Regions from separate parts of the Halanaerobium sp. ST460_2HS_T2 genome, predicted to be linked through region 2. Evidence: a T-box and tRNA genes for the amino acid it is inferred to sense, from the RefSeq annotation. Region 2 holds a T-box; the other holds one or more tRNA genes.
What was found. A T-box is a leader RNA that pairs with one kind of tRNA and senses whether it is charged. The one in region 2 lies ahead of serS (serine--tRNA ligase), so its partner is inferred to be a tRNA-Ser.
Positions count from the first base shown of each region.

Region 1 (16,555 bases), on a different contig from region 2:
TTTCAGGAGATTCCGGATCAGGGTGAGCAGGGAAATGGAGATAACGCTGAAACAGGAATCAATATAGCCTTAAAAACGGTTTATGGGGTTTCTATTCCAATTATTATTCGTCATGGTGAAACCGGGGCTGAATTAGAAATTACAGATCTAGAGCTAAGTAACAACCTGGAGACAAAAATACCAGAACTTGCTCTGACTATTATAAGAACCGGTAATCAGTCTGAATATGGAGATATTGAAGTTAGCTATTTTGATGATAGTGGAGAAAAGAAATTAGTCGGTGCAATTAGAGGAACAGCTATTTATACTGATATTGAGAAAAGAAAGTATAAAATAAGCCTTAAAAATACCGACAGTTTAAATCTTGACAAAGGAGTTCTGGAGGTTATTTATAAAAAAATATCCGCAGAGGGAGGAGAAATTCTGGCCAGAAATGAATTAAAACTTTGATCTTGCTTTTAAAGTGAGGTGTTATCACAAATGAAAAAAATTGTAGAGGGTTTATTTTTAGTGTTTTTAATCTTTATTTTTGTTAGTCCTCTTAATGCTCAGGAAAAAACAGAGGGAAATTTAGTTCTTAAAGATGAAAATTTAATTTTGCTTGAGGTAGAGTTAAATAATTTGGGATTAAAAGACGAGTTTCTGACAGCTTATCGCTTTAACGAAACTGTTCTGCTTCCAATCGGACAGCTGCTGGCATTTTTGGAGCTGCCATTTAAAATAATTCCGGAGCAGGGATTGGTCGAAGGTTTTATCTGGGAAGAAGCCGAAAAATACAGTTTAAATCTTAATCAGGGAATTGCTATCTCTAATGGGCGCGAATTTTCCTTAAATAAATATAAAACAGAAGTGGACTGGGATGATATTTATCTGGAGACAGAATTAATATCAGAATGGCTTCCATTTAGTCTGGAACTTGATTTATTTAGGGCGACTTTGACTGTGGAAACAGAAAAGCCGCTTCCCATTCAGGAAAAGATAGACAGGCGCTATCGCTGGGACAGGCTCTCTAATCGGACGGGTAGAGCTGAGCGACCTATTTATCCAGCGGTTGAAAATCCATACAGTCTTTTTAATGGCCCTTTTGTTGATCACAGACTTTATTTTTCTGGTGATTCGACTCCCAGACATTATACAAATCTAGCTGGAGATATATTTTATCTAAATGGCAGACTTTTTATTTCGGGGCCTCTGGATGATCCACTGGAAGATGTTAGTGGGAGGCTGGGACGTCGCTCACCGGATCCAGATCTCCTGGGACCATTAAACGCTCATGAGTTCTGGCTTGGAGACCTGAGTCAGTCAGCGGTTAGCGATATTTCTTCCTGGGAATCAGTGCAGGGGATTTCAGTTAGTAGTTATCCCTACAGCCGCTCCCGAGACTTTTATTCGCATAGTTTAGAGGGCGAATTACCTGAAAACTGGGAAGTTGAGCTTTATGATAATGGAAATTTAATTGATTATCAGACTTCAAATGAAGAGGAACGATATCGATTTGAAAATATTCCTATTAGTTATGGAATCAATGAATTTACTCTGGTTTTTTATGATGAATTTGGTCGTAAGTACGAAGAAGTTAAGAAAATAAGGGTTGATTCTACTTTGATTCCCCCCGGCGAAAATCGCTATCAGTTTGAAATAGGCAGTGATGATCAGGATCAGAATCGGATATCTGTTGAGTTTAGCCGGGGAATAAATCCGAATCTTTCTCTAGTTACAAATTATGTTCGACTACCCATATCTGATCAAACAGAAGATTTTCTTCGTCTGGGTTTAAGAACATCCTTAAGTCAGATTTATCTGGAAGCTAATTATTTGAATGCTCTTGATGGAGGTCAGGGAGCTGAGTTAGGATTTTCCACTGATCTTTCTGGCACCAGAATTAATTTAACCCATGCTGAATTTGATGACTATAGGAGTGAGACAGTTTCGAATCTTAATCGGAGAACCAGTCTTGATTTGAGAAGAAACTTTCCTTTCCTCTCAAATTCCAGCCTGGGTGTCCGCCTTGATCTGACCAGAGAAGAAAATTATAATGGTGATATTTTAACTGAAGTCTATAATCGACTTTCAACTTCCTATAAAAAATATTCTTTTATAAATAGGTTAAATCTGCAGCTGCAGGAAGATGAGACTGAAGGTAGTGGAGATTTTGCAGTTCGAACCAGGATGAGGGATTATCGTTTACAGGGAAATCTGGGTTATGATATTAATCCCTTTGACTTAGAAACAGTGTCAGCAGATCTCTCGGGTTATTTAAATGCAGATCATCGTTTTAATCTGGGTTTCAGCAGAAATCTTGACCGGAGCGAAAATACCTATTCTGCAGGTATAGTACAGGATGTCGACTATTACTCCTGGGGTATAAATACCAGTTACCGGGATGATGGTGATTTTACAGTGGCCTTTAGTTTTTCAACCAGTTTTGGCCGCGATGATTTTAAAGAAGATCCTTATCATTTAGCACTTGGTCCTTCTGCTCGTGAGGGTGCTGTTCTGGTGACAAGTTATCTGGATACAGGTGAGGAGAAAAAACCTGTAGAGGCTGTTGCTTTTAAAATAAATGGTCGCACAGCTGATGTCAGAACTGATGAAAATGGAAAAGCATTTATTTATGGATTGAGACCTGATCTAAAAACTGATATTGCGATAGATCTTGAATCTTTAATCGATCCATTTCTGGTCAGTGACCCTGAGGGAGTTAGCTTTGTTCCCCGGGCCGGACAGACTTTTTATTTAGAACTACCAGTTATAATGACTGGAGAACTTGGTGGTTATGTTTATTTAGACAGAGGAGAAAGCACAAGCGGTATCAGAAATATTGAAGTTCAGCTTTTAGACAGTGAAAATAATGTTGTCAGAAGTACGCTAACAGCATATGACGGCTATTTTTATCTGGCTGAGCTGAGACCGGGTAATTATCTACTGAGGATTTCACCTGAAGCACTTGCTAGAAGAGAGTTAGTCGAGAATGAAGTTCAGGAGATAAGTATTCCTAAAAGTGGTGGATATCTTAATGATCTGCAGGTTATATTAAAAAGAAAGTAGTTAAAATAATTTCAGGAAAGGGACCGATTGGTTCTTTTCCTGAAAACCCTCGAAAGTATAATTGTTTTAACTGACTAATGAAGGAAGGGGGAGTATGAGATGAGAAAAAGTAAAATGCTTGCTGTTGTATTAAGTATTAGCATTTTTTCAATAATAATATTCTCTTTATTTGCATCTGCAACAGTTATGGAAAACGCTGGCTGTTTAAAAGTTAGCAAGAGCTGGGATGGGGATGATTTGCTGGCGCCTGAGATGGTAATAGTCGATATTTATAATTCCTCTGATAATAAAGTTGTCGGTATACTTTATTTGAATGAGCAAAACAACTGGGAGGATACTTTTTGTAATTTAGCTCCGGGAGAGTATTATGTTAAAGAGCGGCCGGTTTCTGGTTTTGATACTTTTTATCCAGCCGGTAACAGGGTGCAGATTACTGATCTAAATGACAGCGAAAATCCGGTGGAGTTAGAAATAGTAAATGAATATGCTTATCCACCCAGAACTTTTAAACTTAGTATTTATGAGGTTACGATTGTAGATGATATCTATCGAGTAACTGTTACTGTCTGCGCCGATCAGGATGGTAGTATCGAACGGGATATTTACTTCAATGATCAAAAAAGCGAAGTTGATTATATAGATTCTAAACCAATAACTCTTTTGAATAAAGGAGAATGTCAGCAGATTACTTTTGAAATAAATGTTGGTGACTTAGATTTATCACAACCTTATTATGTAGGTTATACTCAGCCGAATCAGTGGATAGAAATTGGCGAGCCCCGACAGTTTATACCGGTATCAATTGCAAAATTGGAAGATCTTTATTTTGGTTCATTTACAGCAGCTGATGGCACAATAACAGTTGACCCCGCCGGTGTTTTAACAACGGGAAATGGTTATTCTGGCTATCATGATGGTAATCAGCAGCCTGCTGTTATTGAAGTGATCTGGCTTCCATATACTCAGTATAATATTAATTTTACTGATCAGACTATTATAAGCCATGATGCAAATAATAAGATGACTGTCAGCACTTTTGTAACTGACAATGATAGCAAAACCCTGGATGGAAATGGTTATGGTATTTTTAATATCGGAGCAACTCTGGATGTTAATGCTAATTTAGATCCTGGTTTATATAGTGGACAATTTTTTGTTACCGTTACTTTTGAGTAATGTTTCAGCTTGTAATAATTATTATAGAAAGGGTCTATGATAATTTGATTTGTAGACCCTTTATAATGAGAGTTTGTGGCTTCTTTATAATAAGAGGTAGAAAGATAGGATGGTTTTGTTTTTAAAGTCGGCTTTGAAGGAACTTTTATCATCTTTAAAAGTTCTTGACAAAGAAGATTAATTTGTAGTAGAATTAAGTTAAAGTAAATAATCACCCTGGCAGAGAAGGGCTACTTTTTCCGAAAGGTTAGAGGCGCAAAGTTGGAACCTAAGGTTTAATAACTACGGTTGACTGACTACCTAAGTAGGGTTATATGTCTTCCTGCTGTCATTATGACTGCAGGTTTTATATTTTGTGCTCTCCTTGAAGGGGTAAACCTATTGTGAAGTAGGGACACAAAGCTAAGGGTCTGAGCAGATCAGACTGCCTGGCTGCAAAAGGAGGAAAAAATGTTAAAAAAAATTAGTTTAATTGTTCTTTTTCTAGTTTTAAGTTTAAGTCTACAGGTGGCGGCGGATAGTGCTAGAGTTGGAATGTCAGTGACTATTATCGAACCTACACAGAAATTAGAAACTAGAAGAGCAGTTAATTTTGAAAGTGAATTTGCTAATAAAAATATAGATGCAGATCAAAAGGTAATGAAAATCGAAGCTGCAGGCGAGACAGTTATCAGCTCTAATCTTCCCTGGGAAATATATGCTGAAACACCCGAGCTTAATGGGGTGGATGTCTATGTTAGAAATAATTTAAATAAAAATTGGGTAAAAGTTAGTCAAAGCCGACCAGTTTTAACAAATAGGACACTGGATAGGGCCAATTTAACCTGGGATGTTAAAGTAGTTGCAGCTGCGGATAAAGAAGTAAAACCATTTGCGGTTGATTTTAAAATCGACTGGCCTAAAAATTAATTATAATATCTGAGAGTAAAGTGCACGTTTTTGCAATATAGTAAATATAATAGATTTTTATAAAAGAAAAAGTACTTAACGTCTGCTTCTGCAGGCGTTTTCTTTTGCTTTTAAAGTTGAAAATAGAGCTGATTGAGGGAAGTGTCTGTTAGCTGCTTGAAGTCAGATAAATTTTTCGGAGAAAATGCTTGCAAAAATTATGAGCAGCTGTTATAATAGTTGATGTTGCAAGTTGAAATATTGTATTTTTGCAGGAGTTATTCTATGGAAGATGATATAAAATATATGAAGATGGCCCTGGCAGAAGCCAGGAAGGCTTATCAAAGAGCTGAAGTTCCAATCGGTGCAGTTGTTGTCTGTGATGATCAGGTTGTTGGCCGTGGGTTTAATCTCCGGGAGCAAACTCAGGACCCAACTTCTCACGCTGAAATGATTGCTCTGAGAGAAGCTGCCGCAAATGAGGCTAGCTGGCGCCTGGAAGATTGCCAGCTTTATGTGACTCTTGAGCCCTGTCCCATGTGTGCAGGAGCAATTTTGCAGTCTCGGATTAAGCGCCTTGTTTACGGAGCCAGCGATCCCAAAGCCGGAGCTGTCAAAAGTCTCTATCAGCTTTTAAATGATGAACGCTTTAATCATCAGGTGGAAGTTGAAGCAGGAGTAATGGAAGCAGAATCAGCTCAGCTTTTAAAAGATTTTTTCCGTGATTTAAGAAAACGGAAGGATGGGTGAGTCTGGCTGAAACCGCTCGACTCGAAATCGAGTAGACAGTTTTGCTGTCTCGGGGGTTCAAATCCCTCTCCTTCCGCCATTAGATTTTATCATCCATAGATTATATATAAATTTTCAAAGTAGAGACTTAGAATTGGAGTAATTGAGTTAGTTAACTAACTTCTGACGGCCTCGATGGCCAAATACTGAAACTAACCTTGCGTAATATTAAAGAAAGTTTCAGTGCAATTACCAACCTCCAATCTCTAACCTCCAAAACGGAGAGGTGTCCGAGTCTGGCTTAAGGGGCCCGCCTGGAAAGCGGGTGTAGGCTCAAACCTACCGAGGGTTCGAATCCCTCCCTCTCCGCCATTAAAATTTTATAATTTTTGCTTAAGATTTGGCCGCACTAAATGGGGTGGTAGCGGTGCCCTGTAACCTGCAAACCGCTAGAGCAGGATTGACGCCGTGGCTGAGGATTTTTTCTTTCAGGGTCTGGCCCTGATAAGTAGTGTTGACAATTGGGTCTCGCGCAATGAAGTCTTGTGAACCCCGTCAGGTCCGGGAGGAAGCAGCGGTAAGCAAGTCGCTTCATGTGCCGCGAGGGTGCCTGGTTCGAGCCAACTGTCAGGGTAACGCCTGGGAGAAAATCTTCGAAGCTCGGTGTGCGGCCACTTTTTTAAAACACCCGGAATAGGGTGTTTTTGTTATATAATACTATTTTTGAGGTGAAAAAAATGTCCTTTCTCTCTCTTTATCGAAAATACAGGCCAGAAAATTTCAATGATCTGATCGGTCAGGATCAGGTCAAAATAACGTTGAAAAATGCTTTAAAAAATGACAGAGTAGCACACGCTTATCTTTTTGCTGGTCCCAGAGGAACGGGAAAAACTTCAACAGCGAAAGTTTTTGCCAAGTCACTAAACTGTGCTAATCCTTCAGCTGAGTTCGAACCCTGTGGAGAGTGTAATTCCTGTCAGAGAATTGAAAAAGGCAATTCGCTTGATGTAATTGAAATCGATGCGGCTTCTAATCGTGGTATTGATGAGATAAGAGAGTTGAGAGAAAAGGTCAAATTTTACCCGGGTGAGGGACAGTATAAAGTTTATATCATTGATGAGGTGCATATGCTGACCAAAGGAGCCTTTAATGCCCTTTTAAAAACTCTCGAAGAGCCACCTGAGAGTGTAGTTTTTATTCTGGCAACAACAGAGCCCCACGAAGTTATTACAACTATTATGTCCCGCTGTCAGCGTTTTGATTTTACTTTATTAACCTTATCTGATTTAAAAAAACGTCTGCAATATATTGCAGAGGCGGAAGGTTATGAAATAGACAGAGAAGCTCTGGATATTTTAGCTCGCAGTGCCCGGGGTGGAATGAGAGATGCAATTAGTCTTCTGGATCAGGCCATTTCTTTTAGTGATGGTCGGTTAAGTGCTGATGAGATTTCCAGGATGCTGGGCAGAATTGATAAATCGGATTTAAAAGAATTTTTACTTTATTTAAGCAGGGAGCAGAGTCAGCAGGCTCTCCAATTATTGAATAAACAGCTGGATTCAGGTCTTGGAATCGAGCGGTTCAGTGAAGAATTAATAGAATACTGCCGCGAACTACTTCTGATTAAAGAATGTGGGATTGATTCCGGAATTTTAGAGTATTCTCGTAGCTATTTAGAAGAAATCGCTTCTGTTGCTGCTAATTTGAGTACCAAAAAGATAACTCGAATTATAGATGAGTTTGCTTCTTTAAAGCAAAAGCTGCGCTCAAGTGCCAGACCCCGTTTACAATTGGAGATAAGTGTTATAAAATTAAGTAGTAGGGGAAGCAGTGGCAGCTCACTGGAGGCCCGTCTTTCTGAACTGGAGTTTAAATTAGATAATTTCTTAACCGGGAATGATAGTTCTGATTTTAAGCAGAAAATTAAGACTAAAAAATCTGCTGCCCAAATGGAAACAGTTAATCAGCCTGAGTCAATAAATAAAGCTGAGCAAAAAACAGCTGAGGAGCAAAAAGAAAGCGAAAATCTGGAACAAAAAAATGAACAAAAAAATGAACAAAAAAGTGAGCAGAAAAATGAACAGAAACCGACTGTAGCAGGAAGTCAGAACGATGATAAAATTGCTCAGGAGGAAACAACAGCCCAAAAAGAAGTTTCAGACGAAACGGTCAGCCAGTCTGATAATTCTGGTGGTGCGGTTAGCTTACAGAAGGTTAAGGAAAACTGGGCCCGGGTTTTAAAAGAAATTCGTCAGCTAGATGTATCAGTTCAGGCACTTTTGAGAGAGGGTGCTCCTACAGCAGTGGAAGGAAAGACAATTATTATAGCTTTTCCTGAATCAAAGAAATTTCATTATAAAGGGGCTTCTTCCAATCAGGCAATGGTAGCCAGAGTTTTGAGGAATACATTAAATGAAGCTGTTGAAATAGAATTCCAGCTTGGTGCTAAAAAAAAAATAACTGACCAACCAATTGATCAACCAGCAGTCTCCAGTCAAGTTGAGAGTGATGAAGTTGATCTGGTAGAAGATTTTAATTCTGAGAAGGATGAACCTGCTTCGCAATCAACAGATTTGAGCGATCAGGCGGGGGAATTGGATATAGAGAGTTTAGCCAGAATTTTTTCTGGTGAGATTATTGAAGTGGACCAATCAATTTTAGAAAATAGAGGAGGAAATTAATAATGAATATGCAAAAAATGATGAAACAGGCACAGAAAATGCAGGCTAAGATGGCTAAGATGCAGGAAGAATTGGAAGAAAAGACACTTGAGGCAACTGCTGGTGGTGGAGCTGTTAAGGTAGTAGTTAATGGTAAACAGGAAGTTGTTGACCTGCAGATTGACCCTGAAGTAGTTGATCCTGACGATGTAGAAATGCTGGAAGATCTGGTGCTGGCAGCAGTTAATCAGGGTATGCGCGAAGTTCAGGAAATGGTAAATGACGAAATGGGTAAAGTGACTGGTGGTATGAATCTACCAGGGATGCCCTAATGAATCCATATCCTAAACCTATGGGGAAATTGATCGGCGAGCTCAGTAAACTGCCCGGTATTGGGCCTAAAACTGCTCGCCGTCTTTCTTTTTATATACTGGGTCAGCCTAAAAGTGATGTTAAAAACCTTTCGGATGCTCTGATTGAGGCTCGCGAAAAAATTAATTACTGTTCAAACTGTAATCATCTGACTGAAGGTGAGACATGTACTTTTTGTCAGTCTGACGATCGGGACAGGACTTCGATCTGTGTGGTAGAAAGTCCCCGTGATGTGGTGGCTATGGAGAAGACTGGTGAGTACAATGGACTTTATCATGTGCTGCATGGAGCTATCTCACCGATGGATGGAATTGGACCTGATGAGATAAAAATTAGGAATTTGATTCCCCGGCTGGAAAAAGATGAGGTTAAAGAGATTATTGTGGCGACTGATCCCAATGCTGAGGGGGATGCTACTGCAATGTATCTGGCTAAACTTATTAAACCACTGGGAGTTAAGGTGACCAGAATAGCTCATGGAATCCCTGTGGGGGGAGATTTAGAATATGCAGATGAGGTAACTCTTTCTAAGGCTCTGGAGGGAAGAAGAGAGTTATAACCATTTTCGTTTATATTCATTTATGAGCGTTCATGTACACGTACCGTGCACCTGTCGGATTTTGTCGCTGGTTGCACCAAAGAGACTAAATAAGCTCGAGAAGTCCCTTTCTGAGGGGCTTTTTTCTATATTAGCAGTAAAAATTTAAGCAGATATTTCGACATAAATCGGGTGGTTCACGGTGCGTGTACGTTTTATGCCCTTGACATTAACCCCAGGCTTTGTTAAAATACTTAAAATATTAGATTACAAAAAAACTAAATTATTATCCATTTATCTCAATTATTACATATTTATAAGTTCTTTTAGCAGTTCTCTGTATTTTTAAATATTAATTTTTAAAAAATCAAGGAGGTTGGTTATGGAAAAAATAATTAAAGAAGGCTTGACTTTTGATGATGTTCTACTGGTACCAGCTGAATCAAATGTAGTTCCCAAAGAGGTAAGTACAAGATCTAAACTGACTGATGAAATTTATCTCAACACCCCGATCATTTCTGCAGGAATGGACACGGTTACAGAAGGTGATATGGCAATTGCAATGGCCAGAGAAGGTGGTCTCGGTGTTATTCATAAGAACATGCCGATTGAAGTTCAGGCTGCAGAGGTTGACCGGGTAAAACGTTCTGAAAGTGGAGTTATCGTTGATCCTTTCTTTTTAACTCCGGATGCTCTGATTGAAGAAGCGGAAGCTTTGATGTCGAAATATCATATTTCTGGAGTGCCAATTGTGGATAAAGACGAAAAACTGCTCGGGATTTTAACTAATAGAGACCTTCGTTTTGTAGAGGATTATAAGCGTCCTGTTTCGGAAGTCATGACAGATGAAAAACTGGTTACTGCTCCGGTTGGAACTGATCTGGAGGGAGCCAAAGAGCAGCTGAGAAAACATAAAATCGAAAAATTGCCGATTGTAGATGAGGATGGTGTTTTAAGAGGGTTAATTACTATCAAAGATATAGAAAAGGCAAAACAGTATCCGCTGGCTTCTAAAGATCAGCAGGGAAGATTGCTGGCTGCAGCAGCTGTAGGTACAGGCAATGATACAGACGAGAGAGTGGCCGCTTTAGTTGAGGCTGGAGTTGATATTCTTGTTATTGATACAGCACATGGACATTCGCAAAATGTACTGAATGTTGTTGAGGCTATTAAAAGCCGGTATCCAGAACTACCTGTTGTTGCTGGTAATGTAGCAACAGCTGAGGCGACAGAGGCTTTAATTAAAGCTGGAGCTGATGTAGTTAAGGTGGGGATTGGTCCTGGTTCAATTTGTACTACTCGAGTTGTGGCCGGTGTTGGTGTACCTCAGATCACGGCAATCAATGATGCTGCAGAGGTAGCTAAAAAACATGGCAAAACAATTATTGCTGATGGTGGTATTAAATATTCGGGAGATATTGTTAAAGCTATCTCTGCTGGTGCCAATACAGTAATGATTGGAAGTTTGCTTGCCGGTACAGAAGAAAGCCCGGGAGAATTAGAGATTTATAAGGGCAGAAGTTACAAAGTTTACCGTGGTATGGGCTCAGTTGGTGCTATGAAAAAAGGAAGTAAGGATCGTTATTTTCAGGAAGATGAGACAGAAGCGGAGAAGTTTGTGCCTGAAGGAATTGAAGGAAGGGTACCTTATAAAGGAACTCTGGGCGAAACTATTTATCAGCTGCTGGGTGGTTTAAAGTCTGGTATGGGTTATTGTGGAACTCCAGATATTGATTCTCTGATCAATGATTCTCAGATGATCAGAATTTCTGCAGCAGGTTTACGCGAGAGCCATCCTCATGATGTAAAAGTAACTAAAGAAGCTCCAAATTACAGTGTTGATTAAGTAATAAAATTTATATTAACCAATTAACAAATAGATAAAAAACCGCTCTCTGCATTTTAGCAGAGAGTTTTTGTTTTTTGCAAATAATTTTAAGTAATTGTCAGAGCTTAAAAGGCTTTGTTGCTAATTTTACAGACATCAAAGCTAAATAGTATTAAGATTATACCTGTAAGTTAAAAAGAGCCAAAACAAATTTGCTTTAAAATGATAATAATTATTATGCTATCAAAGTTTACAACGGGGGGAATTAAAATGAGCGATAAAAATAGACAGGAAGAGAACTTAATTATTATTGGTGGTGGACCTGGTGGTCTATCTGCTTCTATTTATGCTGCGCGTAATGGGGTAGCTCCACTGGTCTTAAATGGTCCTGAGCCAGGTGGACAGATTACAACAACTTCAGAACTTGAAAATTATCCTGGTTTTCCGGAACCAATAGGTGGTTTTGAATTAACTCAAAAGATGACAGAACAGGCCGAGAATTTCGGGGTGCGCCTTGAATATGAGAGTGCCGAAGAGGTTGATTTTTCTGGAGATAAGTTTATTGTTCAAACAGAAGCTGGAGAATATATTGCCGATTCAATTATTATTGCTACCGGTGCTGAACCTAAAACTCTGGGTCTTGATAAAGAAGATAGTCTCCGCGGTAATGGTGTTTCTTATTGTGCGACCTGTGATGCAGCATTCTTTAAAAATAAAGAAGTTGCCATTGTAGGTGGTGGAGATACAGCATTATGGGAGTCAACATTCTTAGCCAAATTTGCTTCTAAAGTTTATATTCTACATCGACGCGATAAATTTAGAGGTGCAAAGATCCTTGGTGATCGGGTAAAAGCTAAAGAGAATATAGAGATTCTCTGGGATACCGAGGTTAAAAGTCTTAAAGGTGAAAAGAAACTGGAAGGTCTCCGCATTTTCAACAATAAAACTAATGAAGAAAGAGATCTTAATGTAGACGGACTATTTGTTGCTATTGGTCATCATCCCAGGACAGAGTGCCTGAACGGACAGATCGAGCTTGATGATTATGGTTATATTGTAACAGATAAAAAACAGCACACTAATGTGCCGGGAGTTTTTGCCTGTGGAGATGTGCAGGATCCGGATTACAGACAGGTGGTAATTGCGGCCGGTTCTGGTGCCAAAGCAGCCATTGAAGCTTCAGAATATATCGAAGAAAAGGAAGATGCCTTTCCAGCCAGAGAGGTTAAAATGAAAAATATGTCAGCTGAATCTGATTCTGAAGATAAAGCTGCTGCTGAAAAAGAAGAAGGAAGTTTAAATTTAAGCTTGAGTCTGGATTAAATCAACAAAAAAGGATAAATATTTAGGATAACATTTAAACCGACAGACATTCCTGGAAAGATTGAGGATGTCGAGTCGGTTTTTTTATTAAAATTATTAAAAGTTTCTAATCAAGGAATAAATCTACTCCGGAGCTTGATTGCATTAAACAGGGGATTATTATATAATTATACTATAAATAAGATTATTTTAACAAAGCTTAGAGAGGGGCTGGCAGTTTTGGCAGAAGGTTTTTTTATTACATTTGAAGGTATTGAGGGCTCGGGAAAAACAACTCAGATTAATCTACTTGCGGGTTATCTGCAGAAAAAGGGTTATGATGTTTTAGTTAGCCGGGAACCAGGAGGAACACCTCTAGGTGAAAAAATCAGACAGCTGCTTTTGGATCCTCAGTATGATTCAATGGATTACAGAACGGAGATTCTTCTATATGCCGCTGATAGAGCCCAGCATGTTAAAGAAAAGATAAAACCTGCTTTAGAGCAGGGGAAAATTGTGATTTCCGATAGATTTGTAGATTCAAATCTGGCCTATCAGGCTGCAGGAAGAGGTCTTGATTATGATATGGTTTATCAGATTAATGACTGGGTAATTGATTCTACCTGGCCTGACCTAACTTTTATTTTGGATATAGATATTAAAGAAGGTTTAAAAAGAGCCAGAGCTATGAGCCTTGATGAGGCAGGAGACAGACTGGAGAGAGAGGTAGATGATTTCCACCAGCGAGTTCGGGATGCTTATCTTGAGATGGCAGAGTCTAATAGATTTGCCCTGGTAGATGCGGGCGGAACTGAAGCTGAAGTCCAGAATGATATAAAAAAAATTATCGCCAGGAGGTTATTCTAATGGAAAAAAGAGCAAAAACAGGTAAAACAGTTAAGATGGTAGTGGCTGTGGTCCACGATCATGATGCAGCTGATCTTTTGGAAGCACTGACAACAGCCGGTTTTCAGGCAACAAAAATGGCATCAACAGGTGGGTTTTTAAGAGAAGGTAATACTACCTTTATGATTGGTTCAGATGAGGAACATGTGGAAGAAGTTCTGGATATTATCAAAGAAAATTGTGAGTCGAGAAAAAAGACTGTGGCACCAATGTCACCTGTTGCAAATTCATTAGAAGGATATTATTCTTTCCCCATGGAAATTAAAATTGGAGGAGCAACTGTCTTTATTATTGATGTAGAGCAATTTATTAAGATGTAGTTTATTAATGAGATTTATTAATTATTTATTTTGTTTTGAATTTCAATTTTTATCTTTAAGTTATTAGCTTAAAAAATCAATAGCTCAAAAAGATATTCACAGTAATTTTAAAGGAGTTTTTAAATGAGTTTTAACTCAGTTATTGGACAGAAAGAAGCAGTAGAAATACTGCAGGATGAAATAAAAAATGAACGAATTAGCCATGCCTATCTTTTTTCAGCCAGAGAAGGCAGCGGCAAATCAAAACTGGCTTTTGAATTTGCAAAGGCCAGTTTTTGTGAGGAAGCTGAAGCTGACAGCTGTGGTAGCTGTATTAACTGCCGCAAAATGGATCACAAAAACCATCCTGATTATAAAGTGATCTCTGTGCTGGAAGGTAAAAGCGCAATTTCAATTGACCAGATTAGAGAATTGAAAAAGGAAATTGCTTATAAGCCTTATGATAGTGATCATAAAATTTATATAATAGAAGCAGCTGAAAAAATGACAAAAGAAGCAGCTAACTCGCTTCTAAAAACTCTGGAGGAGCCACCTTCTTTTGCTACTATAATACTGCTGGTTGAGGATAGTGGCAAACTGCTGCCGACAATTGTCTCTCGCTGTCAGCAGATTAAACTGCGCAATGTAGACCAAAAAAAGATTAAAAATATACTCCTGGATAAAGGTTTGAGTCAGGAAAAAGCAGAAATTATCAGCCTGACAGCAGCTGGAAGTCCGGGACGAGCTTTAGAAATTATAGAAATTGATGATTATTTTGAACAGCGACAGCTGATTTATGATTTTTTGAAAAATATAAAAAGCAAAAATACGATAGAAATATTTAAGATTACTGAAAAAATCAGTTCACTGCTTAAAGCTGATTTTCCCTGTTTTGATTTGCTATCAGACTGGTATCGCGATATAATGATGATTAAACAGGATTATCTGGAAGCAGTGATTAATAAAGACTATTTTGAGGAATTAAAAGGGCTTGCTGCAGAGCTGAGCCTGCAGGGTTTGATCAGTGATTTAGAACTAATAGCTCAGAGTGAAAAGTATATTGAACGCAATATTCGAGAAGAACTTAGTCTGGAAGTCTTATTTTTCAAACTGCGCCAGCCTGATCAAGAATAGATAAATGAGGTGTGTATTTTAATGAAGACGGTAGTTGGAGTGAGTTTTAAAAAAGCCGGAAAAATCTATTATTTTGATCCTGGTGATTTAGAGATAAAAACCGGCGATTATGTAATAGTGGAGACTGCCCGGGGTATAGAATATGCCGAAGTAGTTGTTGGAAAAAAGGAAATCTCAGATGATGAAATAGTTGCGCCTTTAAAGGATGTTATCAGAAAGGCGACTTTAAAAGATAGAGATAGACATGAGAAAAATTTAGAACTGGAAACAGAAGCTTTCGATATTTGTCTGGATAAAATTGATAAGCACGGCCTGCCGATGAAATTAATTGATGTAGAGTATACCTTTGATCACAATAAGATTATATTTTACTTTACAGCAGATGGCAGAGTTGATTTTAGAGAATTAGTTAAGGATCTGGCATCTGTTTTTAAAACAAGAATTGAACTGCGTCAGATTGGGGTTCGGGATGAGGCTAAAATGTTGGGTGGACTGGGTCCCTGTGGACTTCCGGTTTGCTGTGCAACTTTTTTGCGTGATTTTCAGCCAATTTCGATTAAAATGGCAAAAAAACAGGATTTATCACTAAATCCTTCCAAAATATCAGGTCTCTGTGGCCGCTTAATGTGCTGCCTGCGCTATGAATCTCAAACTTATAAAACTCTAAAGAAACTGATGCCCAATGTTGGCGAAAAAATTGAACTCGAAATGGGCAAAGGAAAAGTTGTAGATCGCAATCTGGTTAAGCATACAGTGGAAGTCGATATTGGAACAGAAGAAAATATAGAAGTGGATGTAGATGATCTGGATGAATATGATTTAGATTAAATGGAAAGGAAGGAAATTTAATGGATCAGGAAATATTAAGCAGCCTTGCCCATTTTCAGGAACAGATCGAGGCACTTTCCCTCCGTTTTCATAAACTTAAAGATATTACCTATAAATTATATCAGGAGAATGAAGAACTGCAGCGGGAAAATGAAGAATTAAGATCTCTTCTTTTTAAAGATCAGGAAGAGGCCGAAGAGGCTGTGGTGGAAAAAGAAGGTTACAGTAATTTGATTCATATTTATGATGAAGGTTATCATGTCTGTCCTTTAAGTTTTGGAGAAAAAAGAAAAGGAGACTGTCTTTTTTGTTTAAATCTGCTGGAAAACCAGGGTAAGGAGAAATAATTGATGGAAGAGATTCATTATTTAATTGAAAATGAGCTCGAAATTATACAGGATGATAGATTTTTTAAATTCGGGACTGATTCTGTACTTTTAGCAAATTTTGTGGAACTCCGTCGAGGAGATAAAGTAATTGATCTTGGTACAGGCAGTGGTGTAATTCCACTGCTTTTAGCATATAAAAATGAGGATCTAGAATTAACAGGAGTAGAAATCCAGGCTGAAGCAGCTGATTTGGCAAGAAGGAATGTGGAATTTAATCAGTTAGAGAATCAAATTAAGATTATAAATGAAGATCTCTGTCAGCTGGAAGGAGTCTTCGAAGCTGGTTCTTTTGACGCAGTAGTTTCTAATCCTCCCTATCTGCCGGTCCAGGCCGGGAAGATGAAGGAAAATGATTTTGTGGCAGCTGCCAGGCATGAGATTTATGCTGAGCTGGAGGATGTTGTAGCAGAAGCCGCCAGACTTTTAAAGTATGGAGGACATTTTTTTCTTGTTCACAG
Region 1 is NZ_QPJF01000006.1:7,759-24,313, forward strand. Features, by position in the region: gene DFR80_RS03955 (molecular chaperone) at 1-450, shown strand, start outside; gene DFR80_RS03960 (hypothetical protein) at 481-3,048, shown strand; gene DFR80_RS03965 (DUF4402 domain-containing protein) at 3,148-4,224, shown strand; cyclic di-GMP riboswitch class I at 4,586-4,664, shown strand; gene DFR80_RS03970 (hypothetical protein) at 4,675-5,133, shown strand; gene tadA (tRNA adenosine(34) deaminase TadA) at 5,398-5,862, shown strand; tRNA gene DFR80_RS03980 (tRNA-Ser) at 5,849-5,941, shown strand; tRNA gene DFR80_RS03985 (tRNA-Ser) at 6,122-6,213, shown strand; RNA gene ffs (signal recognition particle sRNA large type) at 6,246-6,512, shown strand; gene dnaX (DNA polymerase III subunit gamma/tau) at 6,579-8,522, shown strand; gene DFR80_RS04000 (YbaB/EbfC family nucleoid-associated protein) at 8,525-8,833, shown strand; gene recR (recombination mediator RecR) at 8,833-9,432, shown strand; gene guaB (IMP dehydrogenase) at 9,794-11,257, shown strand; gene trxB (thioredoxin-disulfide reductase) at 11,510-12,562, shown strand; gene tmk (dTMP kinase) at 12,782-13,408, shown strand; gene DFR80_RS04025 (cyclic-di-AMP receptor) at 13,408-13,767, shown strand; gene holB (DNA polymerase III subunit delta') at 13,891-14,880, shown strand; gene DFR80_RS04035 (stage 0 sporulation family protein) at 14,902-15,708, shown strand; gene DFR80_RS04040 (initiation control protein YabA) at 15,729-16,055, shown strand; gene DFR80_RS04045 (tRNA1(Val) (adenine(37)-N6)-methyltransferase) at 16,059-16,555, shown strand, end outside.
Region 1: it has a tRNA-Ser gene. The T-box ahead of serS (serine--tRNA ligase) is inferred to sense a tRNA for this amino acid. The anticodon was not compared.

Region 2 (16,555 bases):
CTGTTCCAGTTTTCCCAGAGCCATTCTTCTACATCTTCCCATTCATCATCACGAACATGAACAGTAATTGAAGCATTATGATCAACATAATTTTCCATAAACATCTTATAAGTTTCCAGCTGATCAATTGCATTCACATCTCCTTTAACCTGTCCTTCAGGAGCTTTAACAGGGAATTCTACCACTAAAGTTTCTGGATCATCTGGATCCTGACCCACTTCTGGATGAATAGGATAGTCCAATTCTTCACAGACCCGGGCCAGCGGATCAGAAGCAGAAATTCTTACCCGGCGAACATAATGGGCACTGTGTGAATAATGAAGACCACTGGAAACTGTAGGCATCTGAGTCTGAGTTCCCTCAGGTTTAACAGTTGTAATCAGTTTAGGTTCATTATCTCCCACCTCTTTGGCAATTTCTCTTGCAGCCTGATGTGCAATCTCACGCAGTTCTTCCAGCAGCTGAGCTTCCTGAGCTTCATTTAAATCAGCAGCATTTTTCATGTCCTGCCAACCAGTCAGAGAAGTTCCAATCAATCGATCCCGTTTGTTGATCTGATCCCACTCCGGTAATTCAAACTCGATTAGAGCCATTCTGTAACCAGCTCTGGCAGAAAGTTTCTGAGATTCAAACATTGATTTTTTATCCAGATTACCTTCCTCATCAACAAAGGCCATCACATTTAAAGAAGTTAAATTGCAGACCCCTCTGGAATCAAGCAGAATTTCTGCACAGGGGTTAACTCCTTTGAAGTTTTCACGGCGGCGACTTCCTTCCACAGCATTGATAAAGCCAGGTTCACCACTAAAGCGCATCTGCTTAACATGCCACTTTAATTGTTCTTTAGAAGGCTTACCTTCGTAGAAAATACTATTGTTGCTCATCTGGCGGTGAGAAATTTCCTTATTAATTACCCACTCATCATCTTCTTTGACATATAAATTACTTTTAGCCTGAGCAATTTCTTTATCATCAGCACTAAAGAGACAGATCTGAGATGAGCGTCTAACTCCACCTGAAACCACATTTTCCGCTACAATATTGGCTAAATCCATAGCATCAATTGGCTTTAGTTTAACCCGATTAATATCATCTAAATCACGGTCCGGCTTTTCTTTTAATAATTTATCAATCTTAGTAAACATCCGCTTTAAACTCTGATGTCCAGAAGCTGTACCACCAAAAGTCTTAAGCTTTTCTCCCTTTGGACGCACAGAATCATAATTAAAAATAATTCTTTTTAGCGGACGATAGGCATGGTCAACCAGGAACTTAAAATAATATTCCAGTGACTGAATCCAGCCTTCTTTTGAGTCACCAACATTAATTGTTACTACATCATCTTCATCAAAATCAAAATCTGTATATTCTCTTCTTTCTTCTTTATCTACAGGCTCATAATATTTATGAATAACTTCAATATCCGTTCTAATTTTAGGCAACTTCTCCACATCACGCGGAAGCACGCGGAAGCCAACACCTGAACCAATCATTAAAAGATAAAACAAATCCTGATAGGCTTTAAAACTGTCAATAACTGTAAAAGAACAGTTGTAGTTTGACATTCCATATTTCTTAGAGGACTCTGTAGAAGCTGTCCAGAGTGTACGACCTGCCAGAAAGTTTCTTAAGTTATAAACATTATCATAAAGTTTTTCTGCTTCTTTTTTTGTTGTCTGAGCTAAGGAACAGTTATATTCCACAGCTCTTTTTACAGTTTCCCACCAGTACTCACGACGCTGCTCCTCTTCTAACCAGCGTGAATATGTTCTATAATAAATAAATTCTCCCAGCTCAGTTGGAAAAGGATTGGGCTGGTGTTTATACTTACTTAAAAATTCATTTGTTAAGAGCGGATTTTCTTTCTCCTGTTTTCTGGATAATCTTGACTGCTGTCTTTTATTTCTGTATAAAATATAAGCTTTGGCTGTTGTTACATAGGCAGCCTTCATTAATTTTTCTTCCACTAAATCCTGAATTTCTTCCACTTTTGGTATCTGATCCTGATTATAAAACTCTGTAATAAGTTCTGTTTCTACATCTAAGGCAACCTGTTCTGCATCATCTTCAGTCGCATCTTCACCAGATTCGACCATTGCCCGGTAAATCGCCTTAGTTATCTTATCCCGACTGTAAGCTACTTCTCTCTCATCCCGCTTGATTACCGTCATGTCGGATTTACTCAAAATAAAAACCTCCTTGGAATTTCAATAAATATTTCTGAAATATAATTATAACATATAAAAGAAGTCAATTTAAGTCTAAAATTAATATTTTATAATAATGTAATAGCCGTAACTTTCAAAATCATCATGCTTATACTACTATTTCAAAATTTGAAATCATTTTTAATTAACCTAAACTAACTTTATTCTTACCATTATTTTTGCTTCTATACATTAATGAATCTACTCGTTTTAATAATTTTTTATATTCATCAGTTTCTTTAATTAAAGAAGCTCCCCAGGATGTTGTAATCGAAACTTTAGTTTTATCCTCAATCATAAAATATGATTTATTAATAAAAATTAATAATCTTTTTATAATTTTTTTAAGATCTCTCTTGCTATCAATATTAAAAAGTAATAAGGCAAATTCGTCTCCACCCCAGCGAAATATTTTATCAGCAGGACGTAAATTAGCTTTAATAGTTTTAACTGTCATCTTAAGCGCCTGATCCCCAACTAAATGACCATAATTATCATTAATCAGCTTAAAATTATCTATATCAAAAAAACAAAAAGCTATATTTTGCTCCTCAAATACTTTTTCTGAGATAATTTTTTTTAAAACATATTCAAGGTGATGTCTATTACTTGCTCCGGTTAAATGATCAATAAAGTTTTTATTTTTTAGTTCAGTTATCTCTGTATCAAAATTTGGCTCTGTTTTATTATCAATAAAATATTCTACAGCCCCTATAACACCACCATTATTCTTTACAGGCACAGTTCTAACCTTTACCGGCATCCTATGTCCCTTTTTATGATGCAGAAAAACCTGGGCTTCTCTTACTTTACCATCTTCTAATGTTTTGTGTAGAGGGCATCCATTTTGACATAGATTAACCCCTTCAGAATTAATATGCTGCAAAATATTATCATAACAAAATTTATCTTTAACATGATCAAATTTATATCCACTTAATTTTAAAGCTTCTTGATTCCAATTTTTTATTTTTCGTTCCTGATCAACATAATAGGCGGGAGTAAAATTTTCATTAATAATTTTATGTAATTCTTCTTTTTTCATAAAAACACTCCTAAAGATCATCGATTATTTAATATTTAGATATTAAATTTCTAAAACATTTATCAAAGCTTCTGCTACATCCGGCGCAAATTGTAAACCTTTATTATCTTTGATTTCTGCCAGAGCATGATTAAAAGTAAGGGGTTCTCGATAAGTTCTTTTAGAACGCATTGCATCCCAGGCATCCGCTGCACAGATAACCTGAGATTCAATTGGAATCTGATCACCTTTAAGTCCATCCGGATAGCCTCTTCCATCCCAGCGTTCATGATGATAGCGTACATAATCAGCTAACTGTTTTAATGAACTTGAGCTTTTTAGTGCATTACTGCCAAGAACCGGATGTTCTTTAATAAGCTCATATTCGCTTTTGCTAAGTTTTCCCTCTTTGTTTAATACTTCCAAAGGAATTAACATTTTACCAATATCATGAACAAGACCGGTCCAGTATATATTATCAACAATGTTTTGTGATAACCCCATTTCTTCCGCTATTTGTACTGCCAGCTCTGCTACATTTTCCGAATGCCCCCGGGTATATAAATCATACATTTCTAGCATTTTAATAGTAGACGAAATAATCTCCCGGGTAAAATTGTTCTGAAGCAGGTTATATTCTTTTAATTTATAAAAAGAAGATGCTATATTATAAAAAGCTCTAAATATTTTTTTCGAATTAATAGTAAATGTATTTGTGCTGTCAGCTTTGATATCCAGAGTGACACCGGCCTTTTTTTCTCCATTTAGTTCTAAATCAAAATACATTATTTCTTTAATCTTATCCAAACTTTCCGCCTTTAAACTTTCAAAATCTTCCGGCTGCATATATTGTTTATTTCTCGCTTTAATTTCGGCGGCTGTCATAGTTTCTATAGCTGAATTGTAATTATAAAAAGCTTCATTTTTAATCTCATTCTGTTTTAAATTGCCAAGATCATACCCAATACAATCTACAAATTGAACATTTTCCTGTCCAAAAGTATAAACACTGCCTGCAGCAGCCTCCGGAATTATTGTAACAGCCTGTTTTAAAATTTTACTCAGAAATTCTTCTTCACTTATTGTACTTAAATTTTCTATATCCGAAACTAAACTAATCATTTTTTCAAATCTATTATTTAAATCTGCCAGCTCTTTAAAAGAATCCTCAAGTTCTTCATTCATTGACATAATTTCCTCATTATAGGCCTGCAACTGCTGGTTTGAAGCAGATAATTCTTCCTTTCTTCGCTTAATTTCTTTTTCATACTCTTTTTTTTCACTAATATCAAAAACAAAACCCTCTATGATAAAGCTGCCGTCATTATTTCTTTTAATAATTTTGGCATTCATATTAAGCCAGATATGTTCACCATTCTTCTTTTTAGCTTTAAATTCAAAATTCTCAACTTCATCGTTATTTCTCAATTCAGTTAAAAAATCATTTCTCCGCTCAAAGTTAACATAAAATTCAGTACCAAGATTATCGTATTTTTTGATCACTTCATAAACACTATCATAGCCAGCTATTTTTGCCATTCTCTGATTTATATGCAGCACTTTCCCCCGAGAAGTAGTTTTGATAATTCCTACCGGTGAATTATTAAAAAGTCTTAAATATCTTTTTTGACTCTGATTAATAGCCTTTCTATAAAGACTTTCTTTTTTTTGATATTCACTAATATTTTTGAGCCAGCTTTTTATTTCATATTCTTCTATTTTATTCTGGCGATAACCTTCGGGATCAATATAATAAGGATTTTCATGTAATTCTCCTCTCCAGACAATGTAGTCATGGAGTTCAACTGCCGCCTTGATTATTTGATTATCAAACTGATTAATATTATATCTACAAAGTGCAGTTACAGGATATTTTTTAAAAATTCGATCGTTAAGCTGCCACTCATATTTTATTATTTCTTCCTTGCCCCCACTAAAGTCAACTACTCCCGTTAATTCTCCCGTAATACTTAAACCACTATAGCCTTCATTTTCAGCTAGAATAACGCTTTCTTCAAGTAAATTTAACATTTTCTGAGCGTTAAAATTTGAAGGAACTCCATAAATTTCTTCTTTTTTTAAACAGAGAAATTGCCCGGTTTCTAGATATTTCTCCAGATCCAGATCTGTATTTTTTAATTCTGCTAACAGAAGCTCCTGATTTTCTTCCTGATCAATATAATAGCATTTTTGATTTTCTTTTAAAGAATTAATTACAAAGTCTCGTACAGAATTTAAACAATCACTGTTTTTTTCATAAAATAAAACTGCATGGTCTCCCTGAGAAAGTAAATCAATATTCTTTATTTCTTTCTCCCAATTAGGCATCAATGTCACCTCTTTTACTGTAATTAATAATCATTACTATTATAATTAACTGTAGCTGGCATATCTCCTTTATTTTATTAATAAATTTTAAATCTGTAAACAGCAAAAATAGTCAGTAATCAAACACCCTGACTATATAGTCGCTGCATTTGGAATAAATTATTAAATTATCTTAAGATAAATAAAAAGAAAAGTATGGCAATTTGTATTCTAAATAACAATTTCTTATTAAATAATATTCTTCATCAATAGTTATTTCCCTTTTTATTTTAATATTTTTTATACTGTAATTTAATACTGGAATATTCTGCAAATCTATAATATAATTAAATTGATAAATAAATATATTTTGGATTGTAAGAGGAATTTTTCTCATATTTTAACTTTAATATATTTATTGAGAAAGGCGTTGTTATATGGATAACAATCAGGTTAAATGGTATAAAAGCTTAATAGTTAAGGTTAACTGGCTTATAATTTTAATTTTAATTATTTTTATTTCAATCTTAAGTTGGTCTATTAATGAACTTACTTCTGAAGAAATAAGTGATCAAGTTAAAGAAGTTAATTTAGAAAATGCAAAGTCTTTAAAAACTAATGTTAATGACTTTTTAGATGACACTGAAAATATTATTAATTTAACAGCTTCTTTTATTGGTCACCATTTAGATAACGATCAGGAAATTCGGGAATTGTTAGAACAGGTTAAAGAAGAATATTCAGTTTTTAAATATATTTATTTTGCAGACACCAGTGGTAAAATGATTATTCATCCTGGTGTATATTTAAGTTCAGATTATAATCCCGGAGAGAGAGTTTGGTATAAAAAGGCTGTTAAAAAAGACAGGTTAATCTGGACCGACTCTTATTTAGACGCAAATGATAGGTATCTTATGATTACAGTCGCTTTACCAATTAAAAATGAACAGGGAGAGCTCTTGGGAGTTTTGGCGGGGGATATTTTACTTGATCAATTAAGCAGTACAATTGCCAGTAAAAAAATGGGTCAAACAGGTTATACATATATAGCCAATCAAAGTGGAGAAATTATAGCCCATCCCAATTTCGAACTTGTTAAAAACAAATATAATATCAATAAATTATTGGATTATGATCAGGTATATAATGAACAGATTGGTTCTTTGAACTATAAAAGGGATGATGAACAAATTTTAGCATCTTTTGTCTCTCTGGATCGTTTAAATAGTATTATTTTTTCTCAAATTAACACAGAAGAAGCTTTTTTAGTCAGAGATAAATTAAAATCACTTATTTTTAAAATAAGTTTAATAATATTATTTATTTTAATTCTAACTGTATATTTAATTAATAAAAAATATTTACTTAAACCACTTCATCAGTTAATTAATAATATTATAAAGGTAGCAAAAGGAGATTTTGAAGTCCAAATTAATAGTAACAGAGAGGATGAAATTGGCAAATTAGCTCAAAATTTTAATTATATGACAGAAGAAATTTCAGCAGCTTATCAGCAATTAGAAGCCTATAATCAGGAAATTACTGCTTTAAATGAAAATTTAGAATACCAGGCATATCATGACCCCTTAACCCAACTGGCCAATAGAAGAAATTTTAGGGAAAAATTAGATTCAGTCTTAGCTAATAAAATTGAAGGTTCCATTATTTTACTTGATTTTGATAACTTTAAAGAAATCAATGACACCTTTGGCCACATATATGGGGATAACCTATTAAAAAAATTCAGTCAGCTATTGCTTAATTCTTTTTCTGATAATGTCTTTGCCGCTAGATATGGTGGAGATGAATTTTTGCTTCTTTTAGAAGGGATTAATTCGAGTTATGAAATAAAGGAATATATCTATAAATTAGAAGCTTTGGTAGCCAGGCCATTTTTAATTGAAGAAAGTGAATTTTATCTTGATTTTAGTTTAGGAATAAGCTGTTTTCCAAAAGATTCTAGCGATAGTTACGAATTAATTACAATGGCAGACACTGCAATGTATCAGGCCAAAGAAAGCTACAATCAGGATTATCTGTTTTACCAGCCTGATATGTTTAATAAAATAAAGAATAAACAGGATATCAGAAAAATTCTTCGTCTGGCACTTAAAAATAATGGCTTTAAATTGAAATATCAACCTCAAGTTAACACTAAAACCGGAAATGTGGAAACTTTAGAGGCTCTAATTAGATTAAAAAATTATTCTATATCTCCTGCAGAATTCATTCCTGTGGCAGAAGAAAGTGGATTAATTATTGAAATATCAAGGTGGGTTACAAAGAGAGCAATTAAAGATTTAGCTGTTTTGAACAAGAAAAAAAATAAATCTTTAAAAATCTCTATTAACTTTTCTGTGCAGCAGTTAAATGATCTGGATTATATTAATTTTATTGAGGAAAATATGAGAGCAAATAAGGTAAATTTTGAGAATTTAGAAATTGAAATTACAGAAAGTCTCCTAATTCATCAGGAACAAAAGGCTATTAATTATTTGAATCAACTTACTGATCTGGGAATTAAACTTGCTTTAGATGATTTTGGAACCGGATATTCTTCTTTAAATTATTTAACCTATATCTCTTTTTCAAAAGTCAAATTAGATAAGATATTAATTGAAGAATTCTTAGAATATGATAATATTAACACTATTGATAGTTTAATTAGTTTGTTCCACAGTATGGAATTACCAGTTGTAGCTGAAGGTGTAGAAACAGAAAAACAGTTAGCTAAGTTAAAAACTGCTAACTGTGATTATATACAGGGATATATATTTAGCAAACCTCTTGTCTTTTCTCAAATAATTGAAAAAATAGATCAATTATAATCATAAATCTTTTAAAATAAACAATTTTATTATGATAAACAAACTGATTAATAAAAATCTATTTTATCAAAATCAGATTATACTTCCAGAGTAGACACTCCAAAGCAGTAAAACAGACTATCTACCTGGAAGTATTATTTTTTAACGATGGATTTCATCTTTTTTACCCTGATATACCTCAACCTGTTCCCAGGTGGGCAGCCCCTCTATGTCACCCTTAACAGTAATACAGAGAGCTCCAACTAAATTAGCAAGTTCCACAGCTTCTTTAATTGGTAATTCTCTTAAGAGACCGCTGATTAGACCGGCTGCAAAAGCATCTCCAGCTCCAATTAAATCCACAATATTATCAACACAGTACGGTTCAACATGCTCGATCTTATCCCCCTGATAATATAATGCTCCTTCTGCTCCAATTTTTAATACTATCAGAGAACCGGGGTCCATCATTTCATAAAAGCCCTTAATAATCTCTTCTGGATCAGAAAGTCCAAGTAATATTTCTCCTTCTTCAACTCCCGGGAGCAAAACATTAACCTGAGGAATAATCTTTAACATGACCTCTCTCATTTCTTCAATTGAATCCCAGAGTTTAAGTCTTAAATTAGGATCAAAAGAAATTTTTAAATTATTTTCCCTGGCCACTTTTAAAGCCTCAAAAAATGCCTCTCGAGCACTTGAGCTTAAAGCGGGGGTAATCCCTGTTAAATGAAGATGTCTGGCATTTTTTATATAATTTTCATCTATATCTTCTTTGCTGAGATGACTGGCAGCAGAATTATCACGATAATAAAAAACTTTTGGTTCCTTGGTTGTATGCATCTCTTTGATCAATAATCCGGTTCTGTGATCTTTATCCCTTTTAACCTGAGAGACATCTACTCCCTCACCCCGCACAAAAAATTCTACATAATCTCCAAGAGGGTCCTTACCCAGTTTACTAATCCAGCCAGAATTGAACCCAAGTCTTCTGACCCCAATTGCAACATTGGATTCTGCTCCTGCTATATATTTAGAAAAATTATTTAAATACTTTAAAGATCCTACTTCACCTGGTGCCATAGCCGCCATTGTCTCTCCAATAGTAACAAGATCAATCATTTGAAATTCCTCCTAAAAAAATAAAAATTTGTATTTAATGCTAAAATTGAAAAAAAGGCCACAGCCTGAAGCTGCAGCCTTCTTTAAGGAATAGAATTATTAACTATTTATCTTTTAACTCTACCGGAAGCATTTCCTCCAGCTAGAGTTTCTACCTCTTTAACACTCACATGGTTAAAGTCACCAGGGATTGACTGTTTTAAAGCAGATGCGGCAGCACCAAACTCAGCAGCTTCCTGAAGTTCTTTACCAGTTACTAGAGAATAAATTAAACCACCGGCAAAAGAATCTCCTCCACCCACACGGTCAATAATAGTGATTTCATATTTGGTTGACTGAACAAAGTTTTCTCCATCAAAGAGAATAACTAACCAGCCATTATTAGAAGCACTGTGGCTGATTCTTAAGTGACTTCCTACTAATTCTAAGTCAAAACGATCGATTAACTGTTTAGCAACATCCTTATAACCTTCAACATTTAGGTCACCACCAGTAATATCAGAGCCACTCTTAATGTCAAATACCATTTCAGCATCTTCTTCGTTAGCAATTACAACATCAGTATATTCCATTAAACCTTCCATTACCTGACCTGCTCTTTCTCTACTCCAGAGCTTAGCCCGGTAGTTTAAGTCACAGCTTACCTTTACCCCGTGCTTTTTAGCAGCCTTAACAGCTTCTAAAGTAACATCTGACATTTTTTCACTTAGAGCAGGAGTAATTCCTGTATAATGGAACCAATCTACATCAGCAAAGATTTCTTCCCAGTCAAAATCTCCACTTTCTGCTTCAGCAATTGCAGAATGAGCTCTATCGTAAACTACATTAGATGGTCTCTGACTTGCGCCATTCTCACAGTAATAAATTCCTAAACGGTCTCCACCACGAGCTATATAATCTGTATCAACACCAAAGCGGCGAACTTCGTTTAAAGCTGCCTGACCAATTGGATTGTCAGGTAACTTAGTTACAAAACGAGCATCCAGACCATAATTAGCTAAAGATACAGCAGTATTTGCCTCGCCTCCACCATAAATAACATTAAAAGAATCTGCCTGAATAAAACGCTCATGATCCGGTGGGGTCAAACGTAACATAATTTCTCCAAAAGTAACAACTTTCTTAGACATAATATAAAAACCTCCTGATAATTTTTGAATTAAATTTGATTTAAATAAATGATAATCCTATATTAAAAACTTAACAGTGTCAAAATGAACAATTCAAAATAGAATCTACATCTGCCAGTAAAATTGATCTTTCAGCTGGCTAAACTTCTCAGAGATATGAGGGCAACCAACCCACCCTTCTTAACTAGAAGAAATGATATTAAATTTTTATGAATTAGAATTTTTACTAGAATAACTTAATGAATATCTCCGCTAACTCAGCTCGAAAGACACGATGTCTTGAGCTGACCGCAGCACAGGAGGTGCTGATCGGGAAGGTAAGCTGAGTTAGCTGAGAGATGAATTTTAGTTATTCTTAAAAATTATTCTGAAATAAAAATTTAATTCATTTCTGCTCTGGCTTCCTTAATCAATCTAATAAACTCTTTAGCTGTTTCTGTTACCTGCTCATAGTCTCCTGTCTTAGCACCTTTACTTAGAGAACTACCAACACCAACTGCTAAACTACCAGCTTTAATCCAATCTTTAACATTATCTAAACTAACTCCACCAGTAGGCATTAGAGGTGCCTGTGGTAGAGGACCTTTAACAGCCTTAATAATCTTAGGACCAAATAAAGTAGCAGGGAATATCTTAACAATATCTGCACCAAATTTCATAGCTTTAACTACTTCAGTTACACTCATTGCACCAGGCATAACAGCTTTTTGATAGCGGTTACACATCGCAATAGTTTCTTCATCAAGTGATGGAGAAACTATATACTCTGCACCAGCTAAAATACAGGCACGAGCAGTTTCAGCATCTAAAACTGATCCAGCACCAATTAAAATTTCATCTCTGCTGTACTCATCAGTTAACTGCTTAATTACATCTACAGCTCCAGGAACAGTCATTGTAATTTCAATTGCATCAATACCACCAGCTTTTACAGCTTCAGTAATTTTTAATGCTTTTTCCGCATTTTCAGCTCTAACAACAGCCACAATCCCAGTCTCTTCAATTCTCTTTAAATCTTCAACTTTACTCATTAAATAAGCCTCCTTTTAATTTTAAAACTTTCCAGAAACAGCTCAGCATCCTATTCGAATCTCTCAGCCGGTATTTTAAGACAGTGTTTCTAATAGTAAAACACTGTTTTATTTATATCTCGTTTTATATTATTCTATACTCAAAGCCATATTCCTTCTTTTTTTAGAAAAAAATTTAAAATTTTATTTAAAAAACAGAAAGAGCCCTAAAAAGGGCCCTTTTAATTACAATATTATCTTTTTAAGTTAAAATATTATCTAATTGTATCTGTTCCCATAAATGGTCTTAAAACTTCTGGTACCGTGACTGTCCCATCTTCATTTTGATAATTTTCCAGAATAGCAGCTACTGTTCTCCCAATTGCCAGACCAGAACCATTTAAAGTATGAACAAATTCTGTACTGGCTTCTGGCTCAGGACGATAACGAATTCCGGCCCGTCTGGCCTGAAAATCTTCAAAATTGGAACAGGAAGAGATCTCTCTGTAGGTTTCATAAGCCGGCATCCAGACCTCTAAATCATAAGTTTTTGCAGATGAGAAAGTTAAATCTCCTGTACATAAACTTACTACTCTATAGGGAAGTTCTAATTTCTGCAGCACGTCCTCTGCATCAGCAGTTATTTTTTCCAATTCATCATAAGAGTCTTCTGGCTTAACAAACTTAACCATTTCGACTTTATTAAACTGATGCTGACGAATAATACCTCTTGTGTCTCGACCATGTGCCCCAGCTTCAGCTCTAAAACAGGCACTGTAAGCTGTTAAATATTCAGGCAGCTGTTCTACATCTAAAATTTCGTCTCTGTACATATTTGTAACTGGTACCTCAGCAGTTGGAATTAAATAATAGTCATGCCCTTCTAATTTAAACATATCCTTTTTAAATTTAGGCAGCTGACCAGTCCCGGTCATACTGTCAGCATTAGCAATAAATGGAGGGAAAACCTCTTTATAACCGTGTTCATCTGTATGCAGATTAAGCATAAAGTTAATTAAAGCTCTCTCCAGTCTGGCACCTGCCCCTTTAAGAAAGGTAAAGCGAGTACCTGTTACCTTTCCTCCTCTTTCAAAATCTAAGATATCTAACTCTTCACCAAGATCCCAATGAGCTTTATATTCAAAATCAAAATTTCTGGGTTCTCCCCATTTTCTTATCTCCTCATTGTCCTCCTCATCTGTTCCAACAGGTACGCTTGGATGTGGAATATTGGGAATTGATAAAAGCAGTTCATTTAATTCTGTTTCTACTTCAGCCACCTGCTGGTCCAGTTCTTTAATTCTAGCAGAAACCTCCTGCATCTCAGAAATTAAATCAGATGCATCTTCACCATTTCTTTTTAACTCACCAATTTTATCAGAATTAACGTTCCGCTTATGCTTTAACTGTTCCGCTTCGTATAAAAGATCACGCCTATTATCATCAAGTTTCTGAAATTTTGCTACCGGTGATTCCATATTTCTCTTCTCCATAGCCTTTTCAACAACTTCTGGATTTTCTCTAATAAATCTCATATCTAACATTTTTTATTCCCCCTTAAAATTTATTTTTAATCAAAATTGATATAGATCTGATTTTTAAAAAAAATTAAAAAATCATCTTAAAAACAAAAAAATCTCTCCCTAAAAAAGGGACGAGATTGCTCGTGGTGCCACCCTAATGACAGAAAAACTGCCGCTTAAATAGTTTTAACGGGCCCAACCGGTTCAGCTTAATCATTATATTTTCAGCTTCACAGCTCCAGACTGGATTCGAAAAATTAACTGACTGATTTGCAGCAGCCATCAGCTCTCTAATTTCAGTTAATTAATCTACTAATGTCTTTCTCAGCTTTTATAAAATTGGCTATTTAATTATTATGCCTATTATATTACAGCAGATTTCTAAATTCAAGTTAAAATAATAATTTATAAAAATAACTGCACTGAAAAAGAATATTTTTTTATTTAATTTTAGATTTTTTAATTCTGCTGCTCTAAAATAAACTATTATAAATACTTTTTACAGTACAGTCATTTTGTTTTTTACAAATCTTAAAAAAATGTTAATCATTTATTTTCTGTAATATTATCATGAATTATTTTCATAAATTCTTCAAACTGCTTATAATAACTTGCTGTATTAAATTCTACAACAAAATTTTCCTTACCTCCAGTTATTACTCTAAAATTTCCATTTAACATGCAGATATCTAACTCCACACTATCAATTTTATCATAATAAATTCTCTTTAATTTATAACCAAGATAATTATCATTTATTTCTTTAAATCCTTCCTCCATAAACAAAATACCATAATTAGTTGCTATTAAAAGCTTGGCTGGACTAATTGTCTCTGGTTTTAAATCAGGAGAATCCATACTTTTTCTTTGAATAAAGATTACATCTATAATATCTTTATTTTCCAAAAACAGGGTGTCATTTTGCAGCACTCTTCTCAACATATAATGAGCCTCATAGCCTTTTTCCAGGATTCCAGTTACCTTTTTGTTAACTCTTTCTTTATCTTTTATCATATTTGCCTCCTCATAATTTAAAAAATTATTATTAAATTCTAAGCAAAAATTTGAGAACTTATTAAAAGTTTATCAATCTCAAATGCAAAAATCCAATTTAATTACAAATATATCCTTTTTAGTCTTTCACTTAAATTACATATTATTTCATAATTGATAGTCCCTACTAAATCAGCTATCTCTGTAGCACTTATCTCTTCCTTACTCTGTTTTCCAATTAAGACAACTTCATCTCCAACTTCAACATTTTCTATCTGCTCAACACTGACAATAGTCTGTCCCATACAAACTCTACCTCTAATTGGAGCTCTCTTTCCGTTAATTAAAACCTCTCCCTGATTTGATAAAAGTCTTGGATAACCATCCTTATAACCAATTGGTAAAACTGCTATCCTCTCATCTTTTTCAGTTGTATAGGTAGAACCATAACTGACGGCTGAACCTGCAGGCAGAGTTCTAAGCTGAACAATTCTTGTTTTAAATGATAAAAGTGGCTTTAAATAGGCTTCATTTTTTAATTGATTGGATGGAAGTAGACCATAGAGCATAATTCCCGGTCTAACTAAATCCAGCGAAGTTTTAGCTAGATCTATTACAGCTGCACTGTTAGCTATATGTAGCTGAGGTAATTTAAAACCAGCGGCTTTAATTTTATTTAAAGCTGATTTAAATCTTTTTAGCTGTTGAAAAGAAAATTCCTTGTTTTTTTCATCTGCCCTGGCAAAATGGCTAAAAACACCCTCAACTTTAATATTTTTTAATTTTTCTGCTAACTGATAAATCTCAAGCAAATCCTCTGGAAAGAATCCAATTCTTCCCATACCTGTATCAAATTTTAAATGAACTTTAATTATTTTATTTGCTTTAATGCCAGCCTGATTTAAAGCTTTTAAAGTATTTATACTGGCAGCAGTCTGAATTAAATCTCCCTTAATAATATCCTGGTACTGAGATTCCAGTACCTCAGCCAGAACTAAAATTGGCTTTTTAATTCCTGCCTCTCTTAATTCAATACCTTCATCCGGGCTACCAACACAGAAATATTCCGCTCCCAGCTGAGATAATTTTTTAGCTACCTTTGCTGCACCATGACCATAGGCATTCGCCTTAACTACTGCCGCAATCTTAGTCTCTGAGTTGATTTTACTGCGAATAAATTTATAATTATGCTCTAAAGCACTAAGATCAATTTCAATCCAGGCTGGTCTTTTTAAATATTGTTCCATCATTTTACCTCCATCAACTGCTTTAACTTATCTATATAAATACTAATCAAATTATTATACTTTCTACTGCCAGGATTTTAATAAATTATCTATACTCCTATATTCCTGCCCAAAGCTTTCTGCTACTGCCTGACAGAATATTTCTCCCTGATAAATATTTAAACCTTTAGCTAGAGAATAATCATTAAGCATAGCTTCTTTATATCCATGAGCAGCTAATTTTTTAATATAGGAAAGTGTTGCATTGGTCAGAGCAAAGGTTGAAGTCCTAGCAACTGCTCCCGGCATATTGGCTACTGAATAATGAATTACACCATATTTAGTAAATACTGGGTTATCGTGAGTAGTTGGATAAGTTCCTTCTATACATCCCCCCTGATCAATTGCTACATCAACAACAACAGAACCATCTGTCATAGTTTTTATCATTTTTTCTGTAACCAAATTAGGGGCTTTAGCTCCCGGGATCAAAACTGCACCGATTACTACATCTGCCTGACTGACCTCTTCAGCCACATGAGCATTATTTGACATAATAGTTTTTATCTGTCCCTGAAAAATATCATCTATATAACGCATTGTCGACTGCTTAATATCCATAATTGTTACATCTGCTCCCATCCCAAGAGCAATTTTCGCTGCATTACGGCCAACAATTCCTCCACCAATTACAACTACTTTAGCTGGTTTAACTCCTGGTACTCCCCCCAGCAGCATTCCACTTCCACCTTTTGGTTTTTCCAGAAAAGCTGCCGCCGCCTGTACAGATAATCTTCCCGCTACCTCACTCATTGGAGTTAAAAGTGGTAGTTCACCATCTTCACTCTGAACAGTCTCATAAGCAACTGCAGTCACTCCTTTTTTCTTTAAAGCCTCTGTAAGTTTCTTATCTGCTGCTAAATGAAGATAGGTAAATAGAATCTGATCTTTTTTAAATAAATCATACTCTTCTTGTAAAGGTTCCTTGACTTTAATGATCATTTCTGCCCGGTCAAAAAGTTCTTTTTTATTATTAACTATTTCTGCACCTGCTTTATTATAATCCTGATCAGAGATTCCACTCCCCTGACCGGCATTTTTTTCAATTAAAATTTGGTGTCCGGCTTTTTTCAAGATTTCAGTACCCGCAGCTGTTAAAGCTACTCGATTTTCATTATTTTTAATCTCTTTTGGTACAGCAATTAT
Region 2 is NZ_QPJF01000024.1:28,004-44,558, forward strand. Features, by position in the region: gene nrdJ (ribonucleoside-triphosphate reductase, adenosylcobalamin-dependent) at 1-2,186, opposite strand, end outside; gene DFR80_RS11805 (sensor domain-containing diguanylate cyclase) at 2,353-3,252, opposite strand; gene DFR80_RS11810 (HD domain-containing phosphohydrolase) at 3,295-5,559, opposite strand; gene DFR80_RS11815 (EAL domain-containing protein) at 5,976-8,366, shown strand; gene DFR80_RS11820 (sugar kinase) at 8,508-9,467, opposite strand; gene DFR80_RS11825 (sugar kinase) at 9,575-10,597, opposite strand; gene DFR80_RS11830 (bifunctional 2-keto-4-hydroxyglutarate aldolase/2-keto-3-deoxy-6-phosphogluconate aldolase) at 10,978-11,628, opposite strand; gene serS (serine--tRNA ligase) at 11,883-13,151, opposite strand; T-box leader at 13,255-13,465, opposite strand; gene DFR80_RS11840 (hypothetical protein) at 13,677-14,144, opposite strand; gene alr (alanine racemase) at 14,246-15,370, opposite strand; gene ald (alanine dehydrogenase) at 15,434-16,555, opposite strand, start outside.